2 regions of the Neobacillus phoenicis genome follow, and region 1 is predicted to be linked to the other one. Evidence: predicted binding sites of a transcription regulator. Region 1 holds the regulator's gene; the other holds the start of a gene.
The links. The regulator NrdR, encoded in region 1, represses ribonucleotide reductase genes. The targets are predictions, from matches to a motif close to AACACNATATATNGTGTT.
Positions count from the first base shown of each region.

Region 2: the regulator NrdR is predicted to act here: its motif matches at 9,297-9,314, upstream of AA0X95_RS11200 (vitamin B12-dependent ribonucleotide reductase).

Region 1 covers NZ_CP154847.1:1,882,125-1,894,228, reverse strand. The annotation lists gene ytxC (putative sporulation protein YtxC) at 1-179, opposite strand, end outside; gene dnaI (primosomal protein DnaI) at 484-1,410, opposite strand; gene AA0X95_RS09715 (replication initiation and membrane attachment family protein) at 1,423-2,823, opposite strand; gene nrdR (transcriptional regulator NrdR) at 2,882-3,343, opposite strand; gene AA0X95_RS09705 (hypothetical protein) at 3,430-3,816, opposite strand; gene speD (adenosylmethionine decarboxylase) at 4,090-4,464, opposite strand; gene AA0X95_RS09695 (glyceraldehyde-3-phosphate dehydrogenase) at 4,833-5,864, opposite strand; gene coaE (dephospho-CoA kinase) at 6,204-6,812, opposite strand; gene ytaF (sporulation membrane protein YtaF) at 6,832-7,467, opposite strand; gene mutM (DNA-formamidopyrimidine glycosylase) at 7,566-8,393, opposite strand; gene polA (DNA polymerase I) at 8,408-11,044, opposite strand; gene pnpS (two-component system histidine kinase PnpS) at 11,063-12,104, opposite strand, start outside.
Region 2 covers NZ_CP154847.1:2,169,272-2,181,375, forward strand. The annotation lists gene comGG (competence type IV pilus minor pilin ComGG) at 1-214, shown strand, start outside; gene AA0X95_RS11160 (YqzE family protein) at 293-478, shown strand; gene AA0X95_RS11165 (YqhG family protein) at 538-1,329, opposite strand; gene AA0X95_RS11170 (DEAD/DEAH box helicase) at 1,307-2,995, opposite strand; glycine riboswitch at 3,152-3,241, shown strand; gene gcvT (glycine cleavage system aminomethyltransferase GcvT) at 3,392-4,495, shown strand; gene gcvPA (aminomethyl-transferring glycine dehydrogenase subunit GcvPA) at 4,514-5,860, shown strand; gene gcvPB (aminomethyl-transferring glycine dehydrogenase subunit GcvPB) at 5,853-7,313, shown strand; gene AA0X95_RS11190 (rhodanese-like domain-containing protein) at 7,674-8,057, opposite strand; gene AA0X95_RS11195 (biotin/lipoate A/B protein ligase family protein) at 8,250-9,086, shown strand; gene AA0X95_RS11200 (vitamin B12-dependent ribonucleotide reductase) at 9,431-11,989, shown strand.

The sequences.
Region 1 (12,104 bases):
AATGCCGATTTCACCTTGTCAAACAAATCCGTAGAAAAGCAAATATCAACTATTTTTACTATATGTCGATCTTCTAAAAGAAGAATAGTTTCATTCATTGGATTATATGGTACATACTTCAGCAAGTGGTTATAAAACTTTTGTGCATCCAGCTTGCTTTGGAAGATGATTTCCGCCAACCAAATCCCCCCTTTGAGGCATTGTCTGTTTAATATATATGGGGGACTTGGCCAAAATAGAAGTTAGATAGCCTCAGTTTTAATATAATAATTAAGAAAAGCGTAAGCGCCTTGTTCAGCCCCGACAGGCAAATGTTCTTCGGCAAGAAAAGTCCGCCTTTTGACTTTTATTGCCGAAGGTTATTTGACCCGAGGGGCTAGGCGCTGGAGCTGGACAATTTTCGAAGTCGAATTTTATACTTTAAATGTAAAAAGGACTACCGGGTAATCCGGTAATCCCATAAAAACACCTTCTATTTATACACTAACGCCTATTAGGACCACTAACTAGAACTGGTTCGCTTAAGGTGCGAATTCGCTCCATGATTCGCATGGCCTTCATCTTTTCCTCTTCACCACGCTGGCTGTAGGTTAAATGATGCTCTAAACCTTGAAAATCAAAATTCGAGGTGAAGAATGTCGGAAGACTTTCAAGCATCCTAAATTGTAAGATTGGACCTAATACTTCATCTCTTGTCCAGCTTGACATTGCTTCGGCCCCAATGTCATCCAACATTAATACTGGTTCTTTTTTTAATGCCTCTATTTTTTCGTTTAGTGTGGAGTCTGCAATAGAGCTTTTCATTTCTCTCAGTAATTCAGGAACATAAACAATCATTGATGAGATCTGTTTTTTAGCGAGTTCATTTGCTATCGCACCTAACAAAAAGGACTTCCCAACACCAAATTTCCCGTAAAGATATAATCCTTTTTGTTTTTTGCCCTGCTCATAATTCATTAAGAAGGTCGCAGCTTTGTCCACTGCATCCAGTCGCCCGGTGTCCCCTTCAAAATCCTCAAAGGTAGCTTCCAATATATCTTTAGGTACATAAAGACTTTTAATTAGCTTTTCGTTTTTCTTCTTCTCATCTGCCATCACTTTTCTAGGGCAGCGCTTATAAATCACATCAATTGAATTCAAAGATAAAACGAGTTCAGGGTGGTAACCTGGCATAAAGTTAATGCATTTCCCAAGGCTTTCACAGCGTTCACAATCCTGACTTTGCTTTGTATACTCGTAAAGCTTACTCATGCTTTTATCAATCATCTCTGGAGTAATTTTATCCTGATGCCGAGCTAAAAACGATTTTATGTCACGATTCTCAAGAACCTCCTGGCGCTGTTTTTCATACCGTTTTTTAAAGCTTTCATTTGATGCCAGCCTTTGTAATGTTCTATTAATCCTTTCCATATCATTCACCCCCTACTTTCTAAACGCCTTTAATTTTTCTTCTATTGCCCGCTTTTTCGCTTCATCCTCTTCTGATTTGTTCGTTTGGATAGCAGGTTTTCCTTCTTCCGGACTTTCCTCAAACCACTCTGGAATGAGCTCTTTACGTATAGTTTTTTGCTTCGTTGGCCTTCCAGCCTTTTTGTTATCTGTCCAACCGATATACGTACGATGTTCGTTCTTTGCTAAGTCCATTGCTTCTTTCACTGTTTTGATTTGCTTCCTCGCCCAGTGGCCTGCTATCTTTTCAACATACCCTTTGGTAAGTTTCATATCTGTTTTAAGCATTACAAACTGAATAAGTACATTTATTACACCTGGAAGAAGCTTCTGCTTAAACATCACTTCCTCAATAATCTGCAGATCTGACTTCGATGGCTCTCCGCCGCCAGAAACATCCTTTAAGACTCTTAATGGAGAAGTGGTTTCTAAATAACGTATGAGTTTTTCTTCCTGTGTTTTTGGCTCATCTTTTTGAACCTGTTGGGCCGCAGGCTGCGTTCGTTCAATTAAACTTGGTAGCTGATCCTGATTGACATACTGATACCAATCACGAGCCCCCTTACGCAATTCTTCCAAATCTATTTCACTTGATTCATCGACTGCACTTAGGACAATATTTTTCATCTGAATAGGGTCAATATTGTACAGGAAGGCTAGATTGCTTATCATCTCTTTTACCTTTTGGGTTAGAGATTTTTTAGGTACAAGAGATTCATTTAACCCTGCCATCAATAAGTCAAAATCAAATGTACTTAATTCAATTTGTATTGGTTTCGAGTTATTACGACCAATAAAATGGTGGTCCACCTCTGGCTCCATTTCCTCAGACAATCCTTGAAGATATTGAAGACTACCAGGCGTAGCTGAAGCAAATACATCTTGAAAGGCCCTGGTTACATCCTGATATTCTTTTTCCTTTGGCATTTGCTGGTCAGAGAAAAACCGTTTTAGACGGGCAAAGTGGTTTTTTCCAATTTTCCGATAAAGAAAAATATTCAACATTCCATCCAAAAAGAATTGTTCAGGCGTTAAAGGTGGGATCAGTTCGTAAATAAAGGACCGATCTCCCTCCTCATCTGTTTTAACAAAGGTTTTTAATAACCCTATTCCCTCTAGCTTTAGACGCGCTTCATAAATATCCTTTAAATTTAACCCTAGCATGTTCATTAACAGATGGTGCGTAGATGAATCAGACCAAAGTCTATTTTCCTCCAGTTCCGCCCAAAGTGTCATATACAAGCTTAAACAAGTTGACCCGATCAAGGGCTGGTATAGAAACGTCAGCACTTTCCGGTCATACTCATGGAGCAGCCCATCGGATGCTACAATATAACGGTCGATAGGAAGGATTTCCTGCCAATGCTGCGCCATATAATCCCAACCTCTCCTTCAATAGTGAAAAAAGAGCCAAAGACGTTCCTTTAGCTCATTACGATTTTTCTTTTTTTATCAGTTCTTTTAATTCATCGATAAATACATTTATGTCTTTAAATTGGCGGTATACGGAAGCAAATCTTACATATGCGACTTCATCAACATGGGCAAGCCGATCCATTACCATTTCGCCAACAGCTTCACTTTTAATTTCAGAAATCCCCTGACTTCGAAGGTCCTTTTCCACACCGTGTGTAATATCTTCTAACTCCTTTAAGGCAACAGGCCGTTTTTCACACGCCTTAATCAAGCCCCTGAGTATTTTATCACGGCTGAATTCTTCCCGTGTACCTTCCTTCTTCACCACTATTAAGGGAATCTCTTCAATTTTTTCAAATGTAGTAAAGCGATATCCGCACTCCTCACATTCGCGTCTTCGCCGTGTTGCACGTCCTTCATCAACAGGCCGAGAATCAAGCACGCGTGTACCATAATTTTGACATGAAGGGCATTTCATTTTTAATCAACTCCAAATCTCACTAAATCCGAACAATTTCCTACTTTTATCTTATAAAAAAGCAGACCTTTGTACAAGTACAAGTATTAGGAGTTTTGTTTTCCTTTAATCAAAGTATGTATTTGATTCATCCGTTCGTAATAAGCAATAATTCGCTTTTTTAGTTCAGGATAATTGCCTAAGATTGAAAATCTTTCGGTTGAAAGGTTAAAGTCTACAGCGGTTTCTAATGGTTTAACAGAAACAACTGTCACAATCAGGAAACAAGAGAAAGGCTTAGTGATTTCTACCGCAATCTCCCCATGTTCTTTTGAGACCGTTAAGATGCGACAGTCAGCATCTTCATGAAATACCTTTTCAACTGATTCAAATATCTTATTAAAGTTGCCCTTATAGTAATGAGTATTTAAAGAAGCATCCTTATTTTGATCAGATGTTTCAATTTGACTTCTAAAGCGTCCGAATAAACTCATTTAAATAGTACCCTCCAAAAATTCTTCCTTTTCATCATTATAAGAAAGTATAAAATGCGACTTCGAGAATTGTCCAGCTCCAGCGCCTAGCCCCTCGGGTCAAATAACCTTCGGCAATAAAAGTCAAAAGGCGGACTTTTTTTACCGAAGAACATTTGCCTGTCGGGGCTGACCAAGGCGCTTCCGCTTTTCTAATTAGTTTACAACATAATGCGGAAAATATAAAAAGGAGTGTACATAGTTCGTACACCCCTTCGATCATTTTTTTTCGGATTAAAGTACCTTTGCTTGCTTAACATTTACTGGACCCATACCACGTGGGATTTCAATATTTTCACGTGTTTGAGCATTTAAAGCCTCAGCAATATAATCAGCAGCTACATTAGGGTTTAAATCACCACAAGTATATACATCAATGCTTGCATATCCATGCTCTGGGAAGCTGTGAATTGTAAGATGTGATTCAGAAATAATTACAACACCGCTTACGCCTTGTGGAGCAAATTTATGAAAAGCTACTTCGCGAATTTCTGCACCAGATTTAAGTGCTGCTTCTACAAAAGTTGTTTCAATAAAATCCATATCATTTAATTTTTCAAAGTCGCATCCCCAAAGTTCAGAGATTACGTGTCGTCCCATTGTTTCCATATTCTTTTTTCCCCCTCTAACCTTTTATGATGGTTTCCTGAAATCCGGTTATTGACGGTATCTTATAACTACCACGGGGGAAAGTTAGTCCAGAGAGGTCCTAACCCTTTAAGTAATTAATAGGTACCTAATTTCAAGAAGTTCACGATGACTAGTATACTTTGTTTATATTTTTTTTGCAACCTATCAATATAAAATTTTCATAAGATATTTTTGTAACTAGGCTAGGTGGGCATATTCCTCTATATTTAATAATAAAAAAAACATTAGTTCAAAAGCATTTTATGCTAAACTGTCCCATACTGGAACAGGCTAGGACAAAAAAAATGCTGTCAATCGACAGCATTTTTTTACCTTTTTATTCTGATCTAGCCTACCTTCACCTGTGAGGATTTTGCTATTTGCTCTGACACATATAAAGCCAAGTCTACGACACGAGACGAATATCCCCACTCATTGTCATACCAAGCTAAAACCTTAACCTTTCTTGTCCCCATTACCATGGTTGAAAGTCCATCAATGATAGCTGAATTCTCGTTTGTATTAAAGTCTACTGATACGAGCGGTTCCATTGTTAAATCTAAAATTCCTCTTAATCTGCCATGTGCAGCTTCCATAAAGGCATTATTAATATCATCAACCGTTACATCTTGGTGTAGGTCAACCACTAAATCAACAAGTGAAACATTTGGAGTTGGTACTCGTAATGCCATCCCATGTAATTTGCCTTTCAATTGTGGCAATACCAGTGATAGTGCTTTAGCCGCACCCGTTGTTGTCGGGATAATAGATTGTCCACAGGCACGCGCTCTCCGTAGATCTTTATGAGGGTTATCGATATTTTTTTGGTCATTTGTATAGGCATGAATTGTTGTCATCAATCCACTTTCAATTCCAAACTTCTCATCTAGTACCTTTGCAACTGGTGCAAGGCAATTCGTTGTGCAGGATGCGTTTGAAATAATATCATGCTGATTAATATCAAGCATTTCATCATTAACACCCATAACGATGGTAACGTCTTCATTTTTACCTGGTGCAGTTAAAATCACTTTTTTAGCACCTGCTGTAAGATGAAGAGCAGCTTTTTCTCTGGAGTTAAATTTTCCAGTTGCTTCGATTACGATATCAATCCCTAGTTCTTTCCATGGAAGCTGCTCCGGGTTACGGTCACTTAGCAGCTTAATTCTTTTACCATTTACAATTAATTCGTTATCTAAAGGGATCACTTCTCCCTGAAAAGGTCCATGATTTGTATCATATTTAAGTAGATGTGCTAATGTTTCAGCCGGGTAGCTCGCATTTATTGCAACTACATCAAGCTTTTTTTCAAGGATTGCTTTTCGAAAAACCATCCTTCCAATTCTCCCAAACCCATTTATTGCAATTCGTGACTTCATTTTACGGCCCCTTCCGTATTAATGTTATACTTTTGAGTTGTATTCTTGTAATTAGTATAACATATATAGGTATTATTGTGATGAATAAATTGCGGATTTTTAAATGTTTTATAATTCTGATAACTTATTAGTTTTTTTTCTACTTTTATGTTGATCTCCGCTCCAGGCACTTCGCTTTCCGCGGGCGTGCCGGGGAGCCTCCTCGTCGCTGCGCTCCTGCGGGGTCTCCCCAGCCCCGTACTCCCGCAGGAGTCTTCGTGCCTTCCGCTCCAATCAACAGAGTGTCAAAACTTAGTCTACACAAAAAAGAGAAGGAGGCTATCTCCTTCTCCTATTCCATTATTGATTTGTTCTAATACCAAATTGGGTTAATACGTTGATGAGCTGTTTGTTTGTTTTTTCTATTGATCCATTGTTATCAATTACTGCATCTGCTAATTTTATTTTTTCGTTTAGTGGCATTTGGGACTGTATACGTGCCTTTGCATCGTCAGCCGAGAGGTTATTTCGCTTCATAAGTCTTTCTAATTGTATGTCATAATCAACGTATACAAGAATCGTCTTCTCGACCATATAGGTTAGCTTGCTTTCAAATAATAGAGGGATATCCAGGACAATGACTTCTGCCCCGCTCTGCCGGGCAGCTTCAACCTGCCCCATCATTCTCTTTCTAACTTGCGGATGAACAATTTCATTTAAAAGCCTTCGTTTCTCTTCTTGATGGAAAATAATCGAACCTAATTTTTGCCGATCAATCTCCCCATCCTCCAATAATATGTCCTTTCCAAACGTATCAATTATTTGAAAGTAGGCTGCTTCACCTTTTTTCACAGCAAGACGAGCCTCCACATCTGCATCGACTACTGGTATATTCATTTCTTTAAACATTGTTGATACAGTACTTTTTCCACTGGCAATTCCGCCAGTTAAACCGATAACTAATGACATGCTTTTTTCCTTTCAGGTATCATAATTTCCAAATACCAATAATGATTAATAAAACCCCAGGTAAAAAAGTGAACTTTTGAATCCAATCGAATTTATGGAAAAATGCGCCACTTTTTATTCCTAACAGGACAAATAATGAGCTCATGACTGCAACAGTAAGAGCTAAATATAGTGGAGGAAATCCAAGCATAGCTGCTCCAATCCCAGCCCCAAAGGCATCTAATGACAAGGCAAAGCCCAACATTAATGCTTCGATCCCAGTAATGGTACCTGACTGGTCAAAGTCAGCAGACATGGGTTTTTTTAATATACTAATAGCTAATCCCAGGGAGCGTATCTCAAGGTTGACGATTGTTTTTTCATGTTCTACTAATTCTTTTTCTTTTTCCGGCCGAAAAAATTGGTACAATACCCAGGCACCTAGGGCAATCAGAATGAATCCCCCTAGTTTTGCCGTAATATTCGGTGATATTACTTTTTCTAAGCCATGCCCAATTGACACAGCAATCATTAAAGAGGCTGCCGAACAGGTCGCAATAACGAGAACAGATTTGATCGGCATGACCATTTTCCTTAATCCATAGGTAAACCCTACACTAAAGCTATCAAGACTAAGGGCAAATGCTAATATGAGAAGTGAGAACAACTGAACCATGACGTCTAGGACTCCTTCCTGAAAATCACTACGATAGTATATGGTAGGAGCCCATCCATTGTTATTGAATTGTTGTTTTCAAATTCATATTGCTTACTTTATAGTTTCTGACAGCTTGGGCAATAATGGGTGCCTCTTCCTCCGACTGTTGTTTTTTCAAGAGGGGTTCCACAATTCTTACATGGTTCTCCTTTTCGCCCATATGCATATAATTCAAGCTGGAACATACCAATTTCCCCCTGAGAATTAACATACGAACGAATCGTACTCCCTCCCTTTTTCACCGCTTCTCCTAGAGTAGCAACAATTTCACTGTGAAGAAGGCTAACCTCGTCCTCAGTTAAAGTACTAGCAAGCCGTTCTGGATGTATTCCAGCGCGGAAAAGGGCCTCATCCACGTAAATGTTGCCAAGCCCTACTAGTAATTTTTGATCGAGTAAGGCAGGCTTTACTTTCCTATTGGTTTTATTCAGTTTCCGAGACAGGTATTCTTGAGTAAACTCTTCTGAAAAGGGTTCAGGACCCAGCTCTATCAATGGAGGTTTTGTAAATTCTTCTCCCTTTTTATATAAATGCATCGTTCCAAACTTCCGAACATCTCTATACCGTAATTCAGTACCGTCAGTAAAATGAAAAATGACATGTGTATGTTTATCAAATGGAATTTCCTTCGGATGAAGTCCATACTTTCCTTCCATCCGTAAATGTGATACTAGCGCATAGTGATTTGTATATATGATAAGAAACTTCCCTCTTCGTCCAACATCAACAATGGTTTCTTTTTTTAAGGCATCAATAAACTGTTCAATCTCTACAGGATTTTTTATTATTTTTGGCCAATAGACGGTTATCTCTTCAATCATCTTATTAAGAACCAATTTTTTTAACGTCTTTCGTACTGTTTCAACTTCTGGAAGCTCTGGCAATATAGATTCTCCTTTTATTTAGCATCGAACCAAGTTGGACCGTAGGAATAGTCCACTTTTAATGGCACCTTCAATTCAAGAGCATTTTCCATGACACTTGGAACCAATTCTTGAAGAATCGCCACTTCATCCTCCGGTGCCTCAAAAATCAATTCATCATGCACCTGAAGCAATAAGCGTGTCTTCAACCCTTTATCCTTTAGTGCCTCATCCATATCTATCATTGCTTTCTTGATAATATCTGCTGCACTGCCTTGAATAGGCGTATTCATGGCTGTACGTTCCGCAAAGCTTCTCAAATTAAAGTTTCTGGCCGTGATTTCAGGGAGATAACGTCTTCGCTGCATTAATGTGGAAACATAGCCTTTTTGCTTTGCAGAATGAATAATATCATCCATATATTCTTTTACACCAGGGTAAGTATCTAAATATCTCTCGATGAAACGTCCAGCCTCCTTACGGGTTATCCCTAAGGACTGTGAAAGTCCATAGTCACTGATCCCGTAAACAATTCCAAAGTTAACAGCCTTTGCCTGACGTCTCATATTAGAGGTTACTTCATCTTCCGACACATGGAAAACCTCCATTGCCGTTTTAGTGTGAATATCAAGATCATCTTTGAACGCTTGAATTAATTTTTCGTCTCCAGCAATATGGGCAAGAACCCGAAGCTCTATTTGAGAGTAATCGGCTGCAAAAATCACCCATCCTTCCTCAGAGGGTACAAACGCCTGGCGAATTTTCCTTCCTTCTTCCAGTCGGATCGGAATATTTTGCAGGTTCGGGTCGATGGAGCTTAATCGTCCTGTTGCGGTTAAGGTTTGCTGGTACCTAGTATGCACTTTTTCTGTTTTTGGATCAATCACCTTTAATAAACCTTCAATATAGGTGGATTGTAGTTTGCCTAATTGTCGATACAGTAGAATATGCTCAATAATTTCATGATCTTCTGCTAACTTTTCCAAAACATCAGCCGAAGTAGAATAACCGGTCTTTGTTTTCTTTAATGCTTGAAGGCCTAACTTTTCAAATAGAATGACACCTAATTGTTTTGGAGAATTAATATTAAATTTTTCTCCCGCAAGCTCACAAATCTTCTCTTCTATTTCCACTAGTCGTTCATTTAGTTCTTTGCCCATTGTCTGCAGACGTTCCCGTTCTACCTTTATACCACACGATTCCATATCAGCTAAAATAAGTGAAAGTGGCATCTCAAGATCATTAAATAATTCATATTGTTCATTTGTTCTTAATTCATCTTCCAACTTATCCTTTATTTCAGCCATGGCAAGACCTTTACGTACAAGATGTTCTGCTAGCCTTGACTCTTCAGGGACTTTTCGTTTGGCTCCTTTCCCATAAAAGGAATCATCCGCTTGGATGTTATGAAAGTGATATTTTTGTGCAATCGCAGCAAGATCTTCTTGGGTTTCCGAAGGATTAATTAAATAGGAGGCCATTAAAATATCAAAGTCTGTACCTTTAAGATGGATATTTTGCCTTCTTAATGAAACCTCCGAACGTTTCGCATCATAAACAGTTTTCTTTTTCCCTTCATCTTCTGCCCAGTTTTTAAACGCCTCTGATTTCAAGGCTAGTTCCGTTGGCAGGTAAAAGTGTCCTTTTTCATTGACAAGGGAAAACCCAATAATCTCTGCATAATGATAATTATCATCAAGAAGTTCTACATAAAAATAATTATTTTCAGCAAAAATAGCTTCGGTTATTTCGGAAGGAATTACATATTCAATATCCAAAAGTTCCTGATTGTTATGTACGGTTGTATCTTCCCCCAGCTTGTCTAATAATGAATGAAAGCCTAATTCTTTAAAGAGCGGCACTAACTTCTCTCTAATATAGCCCTCAAAGGCGATTGTTTCTAAATCGACTTCTACGGGTGCCTGCCTTTCAATCGTTGCCAGCTCTTTACTCATTAATGCCTGATCCTTAAATTCCTCTAATTTTTCCTTGAGCTTATTCCCGCTTACTTGATCAATCGATTGAAGCAACTTTTCGAGGGTTGTAAATTCTTTTAACAGCTTAATGGCAGTCTTTTCACCTACTCCAGGCACACCAGGAATATTATCCGATGCATCCCCCATAAGACCTTTCATATCGATAATCTGTTCTGGTGTAAGACCATATTTTTCAGCTACATGCTCGGGAGTATATTCTTCTATATCCGTAATTCCTTTTCTAGTGATTCCTACAGTGGTATGTGGCGAAGAAAGCTGGGTTAAATCTTTATCTCCAGAAATAACTTTGACTTCATACCCATCCTTTTCAGCAGTTAAGGAAAGAGTTCCAATTATATCATCAGCCTCATAATTTTCTAGCTCATACCTTGAAATCCCATAGGCATCTAATAAATCACGAATAAACGGAAATTGCTCAGATAACTCTGGAGGCGTTTTTTGTCTCCCTCCCTTGTACTCTCCAAAGGTTTTATGTCTGAAGGTCGTTTTTCCCGCATCAAAAGCAACAAGCATATGCGTTGGTTTTTCATCCTCCAAAATTTTCATTAACATCATCGTAAAACCATAAACTGCATTCGTATGAATCCCCTTATCATTATTAAGGAGCGGTAGTGCGAAAAAAGCACGATAAGCTATACTATTTCCGTCAATCAGCACAAGCTTCTTCTTTTCCATCTTCTTCACCATCCAAAATCATTTCAAATATTTTTGAAGCTCTAGGATAAATTCGCTGCCTTCCCCTAATTTGCTTCTAACACTGATCTGCCCATGATGAGCCTCCACTAAATGTTTAACAATCGCTAAACCTAGACCTGTTCCACCAGAGTTACGGCTTCTTGCACGATCCACCCGGTAAAAACGTTCAAAAATTCTTGGAATCTCTTCTTTTTTTATACCAACCCCAGAGTCCTTCACATGGATTCGGACTTTTTCATTGTGTTCTAAGAGGATGATTTTCACATCGCCTCCAGGAGGTGTATAGGAAATGGCATTACCGATTAAATTAATACACACTTGTTTTAATCGATCTACATCACCAATGATTTGTACCTTTTCCTGCTTATAATAAAATTCAAGGCGTATGTTCTTAGCTTCTGCCTTTCCACTTAAAAGAGTTATTACCTCTTCCAGCAACAGCTTTAAATCTACTTCTTTTAAGATAAGTTGGAATCCTTGCTGCTCAATTTTCGAAAGCTCCAATAGGTCCTGAATCAGGGATTGGAGACGATCACTTTCTTTTAAGATAATGGATAAAAAAGATTCTAACGTTTCTTTATTATTCATCGCACCATCTAAAAGGGTTTCAGTAAATCCCTTAATAGACGTAACAGGCGTTTTTAATTCATGAGATACATTTGCCACGAAATCCTTGCGAATTTGTTCCAGCTTTTTTATTTCCGTAATATCGTGAAAAACAAGTAATACCCCTTTCCAAACATTGTTTTTCCCAATAATAGGCACACCATAAACCATAAAAAATTTTCTTTCTATCAATAATGGAATAGATAATTGCTTACTTACCTTCTGCTCGGTTCGAAACACTTCGGCTACCAATTGGCATATTTCTTCAGAATCAACTACTTCATAATAAAGTTTATTTAAGTAATTAGTAGGATCCATTTGAAATATTTCCACAAAGCCTTTGTTTATGAGACTGATATATCCTCGGCTATCAATTAATACTAACCCCGAGCCCATATTTTCTATCAACGCACCTAAGCGATCCTGCTGCATT
Region 2 (12,104 bases), 290 kb from region 1:
GGTGGAAGCCTTATATCAAACAGTAGAAACCATTCCATTAAAAGGTGGTTGGACATTTAGCAATGGAACGATGGAGTACCAAGCAGAAGCACCTACAGGTGGCGTTCAAAAGGTGACCTTTAATTTGGTATTAAATACCGGAATAGCAGTTACCGGCCGAGGTTCTTTTGATGTCGTTACTAAAAAACTAACTAAATGGACTGAAGTAAAATAAATTGTTTGAAAAAAGTAATCCTGGACATACTTGTAACTGAGAACGGAAGTGACCGTCTAGGGAAAGGCAGGTGCGTCCATGAAAACAAATGATTATGTCAAATACATGACCCAAACAATTGTAAAATATGCTGATCAACCAAGGGATGAAAGAAAAAGGCTCCGTGATGAGCGGAAGCAAGGACGAGCATCTTTTTGGTATCGGTGGTTTGGAATCCTACCGTATATCCTTTATTTTCAAATGAAAAAGAGACGAAAATTTTAGGAATATAATAATTGAAATCTAAAAGGCTGACTCAATTGTAAGAGTCAGCCTTTTATTCTTTATATTGCTTGATCAGTTAGATAAAACAGACCGCCATTGATAAAGGAAATATTAATCTTCGGTTCGTATTGCTCTTGAAGTGCTTTTTTTTCGGTCTCGTAATTTTCATTTTCTTCTTCTATTTCTTCATAAAAATGCTCCAACAATCTTAAATCTTGGTCCCACCGCTTTCGGGCTTCCTCAGCCCATGAATGATCATCCTCATTAATCAGCGATGTTATATAGTTTTCTATCCTTAGCATTCCACTTTTTGGTTTTACCAATGGTGATAAAGTAAAAGAGTAATCTGGGATTTTAGGTGTTAATGGTATTTGTTCTAGACGATCATGGAAATTTTCAACCATTTGACCATTTATTAGCTGTAAACCTATGGATTTATAAATATCCCGCTTACGATCACATTGATAAGAAATCTTAACATTCATACACAGCCAGGGTAATAGCGGTGTTTGGTTATGAATCTGATTATGTTTTTCGTAAAGACGAATATAACTGGCCAAATTTTTGGTGGATTGAAAAATTTGGTGAAGCCTAGGTGATCCGAAATGTATAATCTCACCCTTTATATGGTCTGGAGCGATATCTTTGTTTGTAATGAAGGTGAGTTGCATTGGATTAGGAATTCCACCTGTTTTTTCCAGGTAGTGCCAGTAAAAGGGGCGGTTCATTAATTCTTTATCCAGTTCAATCGTTAATTGTACGGTTAAGTATCCCGGTTTATTCTCGATAATTGGGCAATCATTCGCCACAAAGTAACTGATAAGAAAGTTATGAATTTCCTGCTGCTGCATGTGCCTCACCTTCCTTAATAGTTTGTGCAAATTCGATCATAGATGATAAATTTTCCATTTTAATTCTCATTTCACCTTCTGAAGCAGATTGTCCAAATATATCAATTAAATGATCCTCAATATTGCCAAATTCTAACTTCGTTAATATATCGTCCAATTCGCCAATGACCTTTTCAAACAGATTAATTTTTTCATAAAGAAGCTTTAAAATATGTTCCTCAACTGTATTTTTGATGGCGAAGTTATAAATCATGACGTCCTTTTCTTGGCCTAATCGATGAATACGTCCAATCCGTTGCTCCAGCCTCATAGGGTTCCATGGCAAATCAAAATTAATTATATGATTACAAAATTGCAGGTTAATCCCTTCACCGCCAGCTTCTGTAGCAATAAGTACTTGTGCTTGCTTTTGAAATAGCTCACGCATCCAGTCCTTCTTCCCCCGTTTAAATCCGCCTCGAAATGGAACGGAGGAAATGCCATGTTGCTTTAAATACCACTGTAGGTACATTTGAGTAGCACGATATTCTGTAAAGATAATGACTTTATCATTAACCTTTTGAATTAACTCAAGGGCCTTTTCAGCTTTTGAATTTTTTTGTACCGCTTCCACTTTACTAATCAAAAAGTTAATTTGTTCTTCGAAGGCGGGAGTGGGATCCTCCTTTTTTTGCAGCATGTTTTTTAGGGTGTAAAATACAGATTCCCTGCTGCTACATGCTTCCCTCTGCAGAGTCATGATAGAGAAGGCACTCGTTGGAAGCCAATCACTTTCACTTTTTAAATTAGTAATTGAATCATATAAGTCCTTTTCTTGCGGAGAAAAGTCAATGGGGATGGTTTCTACGTGCCTCTTAGTCCATTCAATTCCTGTATCAGCACGTCGATTACGAATCATCACCTTGTTAACTAATTCTTTTAAATGCTCATCATCATTTAAGGAACGTGCATCCCGTTTGTATTTTTCGTAGAATGCGGTTTCGCTGCCTAAATGTCCCGGTTTTAAAAGTGAAACGAGGTTAAAGATTTCCTCAATTCTGTTTTGAATGGGAGTTGCAGTTAATAATAAACAAAATTTCTTTTTAAGATTTTGAACAAACTCGTAGTTTTTTGTTTTATTATTTTTAAGTTTATGTGCTTCATCAATAATGATTAGGTCATAATCCAGCTTAGAAATAATATCTCGATGAGGGTTTCTCTTGGCTGTATCAATCGATGAGACAACCACATCACATTGTTCCCATACATAGCTTTTCCTTTGTGTAATAGCAGGGATGAAGAACTTGCTGTTTAATTCAATTGCCCATTGTGTAACTAAAGAAGCGGGTACAAGAATAAGTACCTTTTTCACTAATCCACGAATCATGTATTCTTTTAAAATCAAGCCTGCTTCAATCGTCTTTCCAAGTCCCACTTCATCTGCAAGGATGGCTTTCCCATTCATGTTCTCAATCACTTGCTTAGCTGTTTCAAGCTGGTGAGGTAGCGGTGTTAAATTGGGAAGGTGCTTTGGAGCCTGCAAGCCTTCAAATCCAGGTATGACAAGATGTTTTTCAACCCCAATCGCTAGTTTAAATAGCTCCCAATTCCCCCAAGGCCCATCGTTATCAATTCTATGTAAAAAATCATCCTGCCAAGAGGAATCAAATTCAATTTTGACAGACATTTTTTCAGCTCCTTTTGTTGTAAAAAAGACTATTGCCCAATGTATTGTTTTAATGGTAGGATGAAAATAGCTTTGAATGTTTTAAATATTTTAATAAGGTAATTTATTTTAGTAGTATAATTAGTATGACCAAATAGGAAAATATTATAATTGCGAATGACAACAAGGGGAGAGACTACCTTGGTAGCGCCGAAGGAGCAAGCAGAAAACTGTGAATCTCTCAGGCAAAAGAACTCTTGTTTGACGCAACTCTGGAGAGTGCTACCTAACTAGTGTAGCCACCAAAGGGGAAAGCCTTTTTTCGGTAAACTTTCAGGTGCAAGGACAGAGACCTTCTTATGTTTTAGGGGAGGTTTCTGTCCTTTTTTATGTTTTTAAATTAAAGGGGGATTAAAAATGACTGAGTTAAAACGTACTCCGCTTTTTGAAGTGTATAAGGAATTCGGTGGGAAAACCATCGATTTTGGTGGCTGGGAACTACCGGTTCAATTCTCTAGCATTAAAGAAGAACATGAAGCCGTCCGCAATCGTGCCGGATTGTTTGATGTTTCTCACATGGGAGAAATCGAAATAAAAGGCTCTGAAAGTCTAAACTATTTACAAAAAATGATGACGAATGATATTTCAAAAATTAAAGATGGCGGTGCCCAGTATACAGCCATGTGCTACGAAAATGGCGGAACGGTTGATGACTTGCTTGTTTATAAAATTGAGGATCATCATTACCTGCTAGTTGTTAATGCATCAAATATTGATAAGGATTTCAAATGGCTTGAGGACCATCTATCAGGGGATGTAAGCATTGAAAATCTGTCTGAAAAAACAGCTCAGCTTGCCATACAGGGACCTCTTGCTGAACAAGTTTTACAAAAGCTTACTGAAACAGATTTAAGTGGAATTGGCTTCTTTAAATTCCAGCAGGAAGTTAGCTTAGATGGTAAAAAAGCTCTTGTATCAAGAACTGGATACACAGGTGAAGATGGCTTCGAAGTGTACTGTGATGCCGTAGATGCTGAACAGCTTTGGAAAGACATATTAGAAGCAGGAAAAGAAGAGGGTGTTCTTCCATGTGGGTTAGGCGCACGCGATACTCTTCGTTTTGAATCCGTTTTAGCTCTTTATGGGCAGGAGTTATCACCAGAAATCTCTCCACTTGAAGCTGGAATTGGCTTTGCTGTCAAACTTAACAAAGAGTCTGATTTTATTGGTAAAGAAGCTTTAAAGTTGCAAAAAGAGAAGGGTCTCCCAAGAAAAATAGTGGGGATTGAAATGATTGATCGTGGAATCCCACGTCATGGCTATCCTGTTTATAAAGGGGATGTACTAATTGGGGTAGTAACAACTGGTACACAATCACCTACATTAAAGAGAAATATCGGGCTTGCCCTTATTTCTACTGAGTTTACTGGGCTAGACACTGAGGTTGAAGTAGAAATTCGCGGTAAACGCTTAAAAGCCACAGTTGTTCCAACACCTTTTTATAAAAAAGAAAAGAAATAACAGGAGGGAGCTAGGTTTATGAAACATCGCTATTTACCTATGACTGAACAAGATAAGAAGGCTATGCTCGAAACCATTGGTGTTACTTCAATTGATGATTTGTTTAGCGATATCCCTGAGAAAGTGAAATTCAAGGGTGAATACAATATTAAACCGGCAAAGTCTGAAACAGCATTAATGAAAGAGCTATTTCAAATGGCCAGCCGTAATGCAGACTTAAAAAGAAATGTCTCTTTTCTTGGTGCAGGAGTTTATGATCATTATATGCCTGTCATTGTAGATCATGTGATTTCTCGTTCCGAATTTTATACTGCATATACACCATACCAGCCAGAAATTTCTCAAGGTGAATTACAAGCCATTTTTGAATTTCAAACAATGATTTGTGAATTAACAGGCATGGATGTAGCCAACTCTTCTATGTATGATGGTGGTACAGCACTGGCTGAGGCTGCGATGCTAAGTGCAGGTCATACAAAACGAAAAACTATTTTAGTGTCAAGTGCCGTTCATCCAGAGTCTCGTGAAGTTCTTAAAACATATGCAAAAGGTCAATACCTTGATGTCGTTGAAGTACCAGTAACAGATGGTGTAACAGATGTTGACGCTTTAAAAGGACTTGTCAATGCTGATGTTGCAGCTGTCATTGTTCAGTACCCTAACTTTTTCGGCAGAATTGAACCGTTAAAAGAGCTTGAAGAAATAATCCATGAGAATAAATCAATGTTTGTTGTTTCCAGCAACCCATTATCCCTAGGTGTGTTAACACCTCCAGGAAAATTTGGTGCTGATATTGTTATTGGTGATGCGCAACCTTTTGGTATTCCAACAGCATTCGGTGGACCACACTGCGGATATTTTGCAGTTACAACTAAATTAATGCGTAAGGTACCAGGACGTCTTGTTGGACAAACAACAGATGATCAAGGAAGACGTGGTTTTGTTTTAACCCTTCAAGCTCGTGAACAGCATATTCGTCGTGATAAAGCGACATCGAATATTTGCTCTAACCAAGCATTGAATGCATTAGCTGCTTCGGTTGCAATGACTGCACTTGGAAAAAAAGGTGTACGTGAAATGGCAGCAGCAAATTTACAAAAGACTCATTATGCAAAAACCGCATTTAAAGAGGCTGGATTTGATATTGCTTATGATGGCCATTCATTTAATGAATTTATCGTGAAATTCAATCAACCAGTTAAAGAATTAAACCAAAAGTTGTTACAAAAAGGAATCATTGGCGGTTATGATTTAGGTCGTGACTATGCTGATCTTGCTAATCATATGTTGATTGCCGTTACAGAACAAAGATCTAAGGAAGAAATTGATACTTTAGTGAAAGAATTGGGGGATTTGCATGCATAATCAAGACCAGGCACTTATTTTTGAACTTAGTACACCGGGTCGAATCGGTTTCAGCCTGCCGGAAGTGGATGTACCTGAATTAGACCTTAGTAGTCTTCTTCCTGAAGGTTACGTTCGCGAAGAAGATCCTGAACTTCCAGAAGTATCTGAGCTTGATATCATGCGCCATTATACCGCGCTTTCTAGAAGAAATCATGGTGTGGATTCAGGTTTTTATCCATTAGGTTCTTGTACGATGAAATATAATCCAAAAATTAATGAAAATGTGGCTCGATTTAATGGTTTTGCACATGTGCACCCATTACAAGACGAAAGTTCTGTTCAAGGAGCACTTGAGCTATTATACGACCTGCAGCAACATTTAATTGAGATTACTGGAATGGATGAAGTGACACTTCAACCAGCCGCTGGTGCTCACGGAGAATGGACTGGATTAATGCTCATTCGTGCCTACCATGAGGCAAACGGCGATATGAAGCGTACAAAGGTCATCGTACCAGATTCTGCTCATGGTACAAACCCAGCATCCGCAACCATTGCTGGATTGGAGACAATTACAGTTAAATCAAATGAAAATGGTCTTGTTGATTTAGAAGACCTTAGAAGAGTAGTTGGCGAAGACACGGCTGCATTGATGTTAACAAATCCAAACACACTTGGACTTTTTGAGGAAAATATTCTTGAAATGGCAGAGATTGTCCATGGAGTAGGTGGAAAGCTGTATTATGATGGAGCAAACTTAAATGCTGTTCTATCAAAAGCTAGACCAGGGGATATGGGATTTGACGTAGTTCACTTAAACCTTCATAAAACCTTCACTGGCCCGCATGGCGGCGGTGGTCCTGGATCAGGTCCGGTTGGTGTTAAAGCAGATTTAATTCCGTATCTTCCAAAACCAATTATCGCTAAACGCGGTGAAGAGTACGTCCTAGATTATGATCGTCCGCAATCTATTGGACGTGTGAAGCCTTACTACGGCAACTTTGGAATCAATGTTCGTGCTTACACTTATATCCGCTCAATGGGCCCTGACGGCTTAAAGGCAGTAACGGAGTATGCGGTATTAAACGCGAACTATATGATGAGAAGGCTTGCTGAATACTATGATCTACCATTTGATAGACATTGTAAGCACGAGTTTGTTCTTAGCGGAAGACGCCAGAAGAAATTAGGTGTCCGTACACTCGATATTGCGAAACGTCTGCTTGATTTTGGTTACCATCCACCAACCATCTACTTCCCATTAAATGTGGAAGAGTGTATCATGATTGAGCCAACTGAAACAGAATCAAAAGAGACTCTCGATTCATTTATCGATATCATGATCCAAATTGCGAAAGAGGCTGAGGTTAACCCAGAGATCGTTCAAGAGGCCCCACACACAACTGTTGTAGGTCGTATGGATGAAACAACAGCTGCGCGTAAACCTATTTTAAAATATCAAAGAGATTAATTAAAAGAAAGGTCAGATTCCTTAAGTGGGATCTGACCTTTCTTATTTAAAAAAATTGGCTCTACCCTGAATAACTGTGGATAACTTTTAGCAGTTATTTCATTCATTGATGTGCAAATTCTTTTGCATGGATGTCTGTTAAACTTGTCTGTTGATTTCCGCTCCAGGCGTCTTCGCTTTCCGCGGGCGTGCCGGGGAGCCTCCTCGTCGCTTCACTCCTGCGGGGTCTCCCCTGCCCCGTACTCCCGCAGGAGTCTTCGCGCCTTCGGCTCCAATCAACAGGGTTAAAAATCAACAATGTTCTTTAACACAGCCAAAAAATTAAAGGTTCCGGAATTGCTCCGGAACCATGAGTTTATATTATTTTTTTGCTTTTACTTTACCAGACCATTTTTTAAATCCACCTTGCAGCTGGGTAAGGTCTCTATAGCCTTTACGATGTAAGAATTGAGCAGCACGTGCACTGCGCATTCCGCTTTGGCAATATAAGTAAACAGGCATATCCTGACGAATCTCTTTCATTCGCATTTTCATTTGTGACATTGGAATATTACGTGCACCTAAGATATGTCCGCCCTCGAATTCGTTTGGCTCACGAACATCTATAAGCTGTGCCTTCCTGTAGCCTGCACGGAAATCTTCTTCTGTTACCGTTTTAACAATTCTTTTCTGATAGAAATAAGTAAAAACGGAGTAGATAATAACTGCTGCAATAATGATTAATAAGGTATAAAGTGAATTCAACTTCTTTTTGCTCCTTTCAAGCTTTCCTGCACTAGTTTTTATTATATAAGTCATTCCACTAAAGATAAAGATGCATGGGAAAAAATCTTTAATTTTTCTCATACAATTATACCAGAAACATCTTATTTTGAATTCATATCAGATTTTGGTAGACTTAAGAACGAAATAATTTTATAAAATGAGGTTTTTTACATGGAAAAAGAAGTATGGCGTTTTATCGATACAGGTAATAGTTCTCCTTCATTTAACATGGCTTTGGATGAAGCTCTGCTTGATTGGCACAGTGAAGGGAAATTTCCCCCGGTGATTCGGTTTTATGGATGGAATCCTCCGACGTTATCCGTAGGATATTTTCAGAAGGTTGAAAAGGAAATTGATATGGATGCTGTAAAAGCTCATAATCTTGGTTTTGTGAGAAGACCAACAGGTGGCCGTGGTGTGCTGCATGAACATGAGCTTACATATAGTGTAATCGTTTCAGAAGACCATCCAGAAATGCCAAGTTCAGTTACTGAGGCTTATCGAGTTATTTCAGAAGGTATTTTAAAAGGGTTTCATCATTTAGGGCTAGAAGCTTATTTTGCTGTCCCAAAAACATCTGAAGAACGTGATGCGTTGAAGAATCCACGCTCTGCAGTATGTTTTGATGCTCCAAGCTGGTATGAGCTTGTTGTGGAGGGAAGAAAGGTAGCAGGTAGTGCGCAAACAAGACAAAAGGGTGTTATTCTTCAGCACGGATCGATTCTTTTAGATTTAGACGAAGAGAAGCTGTTTAGTCTTTTTAAATATCCGAATGATCGGGTAAAAGACCGGATGAAGAAGGCGTTTAAGGATAAAGCGGTGGCAATTAATGCGATTAGTCCAAGAAGAATTACGCTAGAAGAAGCGAAGGAAGCGTTTTATAAAGGGTTTGCTGAAGGGTTAAATATTGAACTTGAATCCTATCAATTAACAGACGAAGAGCTCGCTTACGTCCAAAAGATTGCAACTGAACGATATGAAAACGATGAATGGAACTTTAAACGATAATTTGAGGAAAGCGGCGATTGCCGCTTTTTTCCTTTTTTATAATACCTTTTAAAAAAAGTAGCAAGCCTCGAATTTTGTTAAAATTCCCTGTTTTAAGACGAAAATCGTAGAAAATCTTTCATTATCTCTTAAATCTAGTTATTTTTATGTTTGACAAAATAATTGTTTTTTGCCTGTTATACAACATGTAGTAGTACCGAAAATATTTTCGGTACTATATATAGATTTTTTAGTTGATTATTCCGGTCGAGCTGTGATACCTTATTTATATAAGACAACTAGATATAGCAAAAGCAATCTAGATTAGACACAATAGGTAGATTTTATTTGAAGGAGTTGTTCTCATGTCTGTAGTTTTTAGACAAAAAATGAATATTGATTTTGAAAGGTTGAATGAGGATATCCACCTTTTCCCCCAGGTTCACCCAGTAACCCCAGATATGAAAATAACTCACAAGGGTGTTTCGCGTTTGGTAATGTTGGACCGCTACACCTTTAAAGACACAGAAAAAATTACTCTCACAAACGGCGACTTTGTTGTTCTCACCATAAAAGAGGATCCAAAATTTCCAGCAAGAGGTCTTGGGTACATCCAGGAGATTGATTGGGAAAATAAAAAAGCAAAAGTATTAGTTGAAGAGGAATTTAGAGGAGTGCTAGATGACCCACAAGAAGCTAGTACAGGGGTAATTGTCCGTTCGTTAGACGTGATTGAAAAGCCACTGGAACTATTTTATGAGCAAATTGCCAAACGAAATGCAACTGGTCTAGCCTCGGTTGAAGAAACGGATGAAAAGCGACAAGAATGGTATGAAAAGTTCTACCAAGAGCTTGTTTCAATGAATTTTATCCCTGCAGGTCGTGTGCTGTATGGTGCAGGTGCGAATACAGATGTGACATTTTTTAATTGCTACGTCATGCCGTTTGTACCAGACTCACGTGAAGGGATCTCTGACCACCGTAAACAGGTAATGGAGATCATGAGTCGCGGCGGCGGTGTTGGAACGAATGGGTCGACTTTAAGACCGAGGAATACACTAGCAAGAGGTGTAAATGGAAAATCATCGGGTTCGGTATCTTGGTTGGACGACATCGCTAAATTGACGCACTTAGTAGAACAAGGCGGGTCCAGACGTGGTGCCCAGATGATCATGCTTTCGGACTGGCACCCAGATATTATTGAATTTATTATTTCTAAGATGCAAAATCCTAGGATTCTACGATTCTTAATTGAAAATACAAATGATGAAACAATTAAGAAATATGCAAAGGATAAGCTTAAGTTCACACCACTAACATTGCAGGAAACAGCGATGTATCAAGGTATTGTGAATTATAAAAACATACCAGGCTATGGTGGTTTTGATGAGAAAATCATTGCTGACGCAGAAGAAAAATTAGTTACAGGTGGTAATTACACTGTCCATAACTCAGAGTTCTTGACTGGTGCAAATATTTCCGTATGTCTAACAAAAGAATTTATGGAAGCTGTCGAAAATGATAGTGAATATGAACTTCGTTTCCCATATGTTGAGCACTATGACCAAAATGAAATGAAAATTTATAATGAAGAATGGCATAATGTCGGTGACGTGCGCGAGTGGGAAAGAATGGGCCACAAAGTTCGTGTGTACAAAAAAATCAAAGCAAAAGAACTTTGGAACCTAATCAATATTTGTGCGACTTACTCGGCAGAACCGGGTATCTTCTTTATTGATAATGCCAACGATATGACAAATGCTAAAGCATATGGTCAACAAGTAGTTGCAACGAATCCGTGTGGGGAACAACCACTTGCACCTTTTTCTGTGTGTAACCTTGCTGCAGTAAATCTTGCTGAGATGGCAGATAAGGATACTAAAACAGTTGATTTTGAAAAGTTAAAGAAAACTGTAGCGATAGGGGTAAGGATGCAAGATAACGTTATTAATGCAACACCTTACTTCCTTGAAGAAAACAAGAAGCAGGCTCTAGGTGAGCGTCGGGTTGGTCTAGGAGTAATGGGCTTACACGATTTATTAATCTATTGTGAAACCGAGTACGGCTCACCAGAAGGTAATGAATTAGTTGATAAAGTGTTTGAAACCATCGCTACAACCGCCTATAGAACATCAGTTGAAATAGCAACAGAGAAGGGAAGTTTCCCGTTCTTAAATGGTGAAACTACTGAAGAGACAAATCGATTAAGACAGGCATTTATTAATACAGGATTTTTGAAAAAAATGCCTGAGGATGTCCGCCAAGCGATAATGGAAAAAGGAATAAGAAATTCACATTTGCTTACTGTTGCTCCTACGGGGTCCACTGGGACCATGGTTGGCGTGAGTACCGGACTTGAGCCTTATTTCTCATTCTCTTATTTCCGGAGTGGACGTCTTGGTAAATTTATTGAAGTAAATGCTGATATCGTTCAGGAGTATTTGGAACAACATCCTGAGGCAGATGATAATAATCTTCCGAAATGGTTCATCACTGCAATGGAATTAGCACCAGAGGCACATGCTGATGTCCAATGCGTCATCCAACGCTGGATCGACAGCTCCATCAGTAAAACCGTTAATGCGCCGAAAGGCTATAGTGTAGAACAAGTAGAAAAAGTATACGAACGATTATATAGCGGCGGTGCTAAAGGTGGAACTGTTTATGTAGATGGTTCCCGGGATTCTCAAGTACTAACCCTTAAAGCAGAAGAAAATACAAATGAGCAGTTATCGATGTTTGATGAAAAGCCAAAGCAGCATGTTGTTCTAGTTGACACCATCAGTGACCTGCGTTCAACAGACGTAACAATTGGTTCTGAGGTTGGCAATACGTGCCCAGTTTGCCGAAAAGGAAAAGTCAAAGAAATCGGCGGCTGTAATACATGTACAAACTGTAATGCTCAATTAAAATGTGGATTATAAAAAGTATTAAAGAGAGAGGGTGGATAGCAATATTTCCATCCTTTTTCAATAAATTAAATTATATTAGAATAACTTTGCAATCAAATCGTAATATTGCTGTGAAGTCCTTGTTATT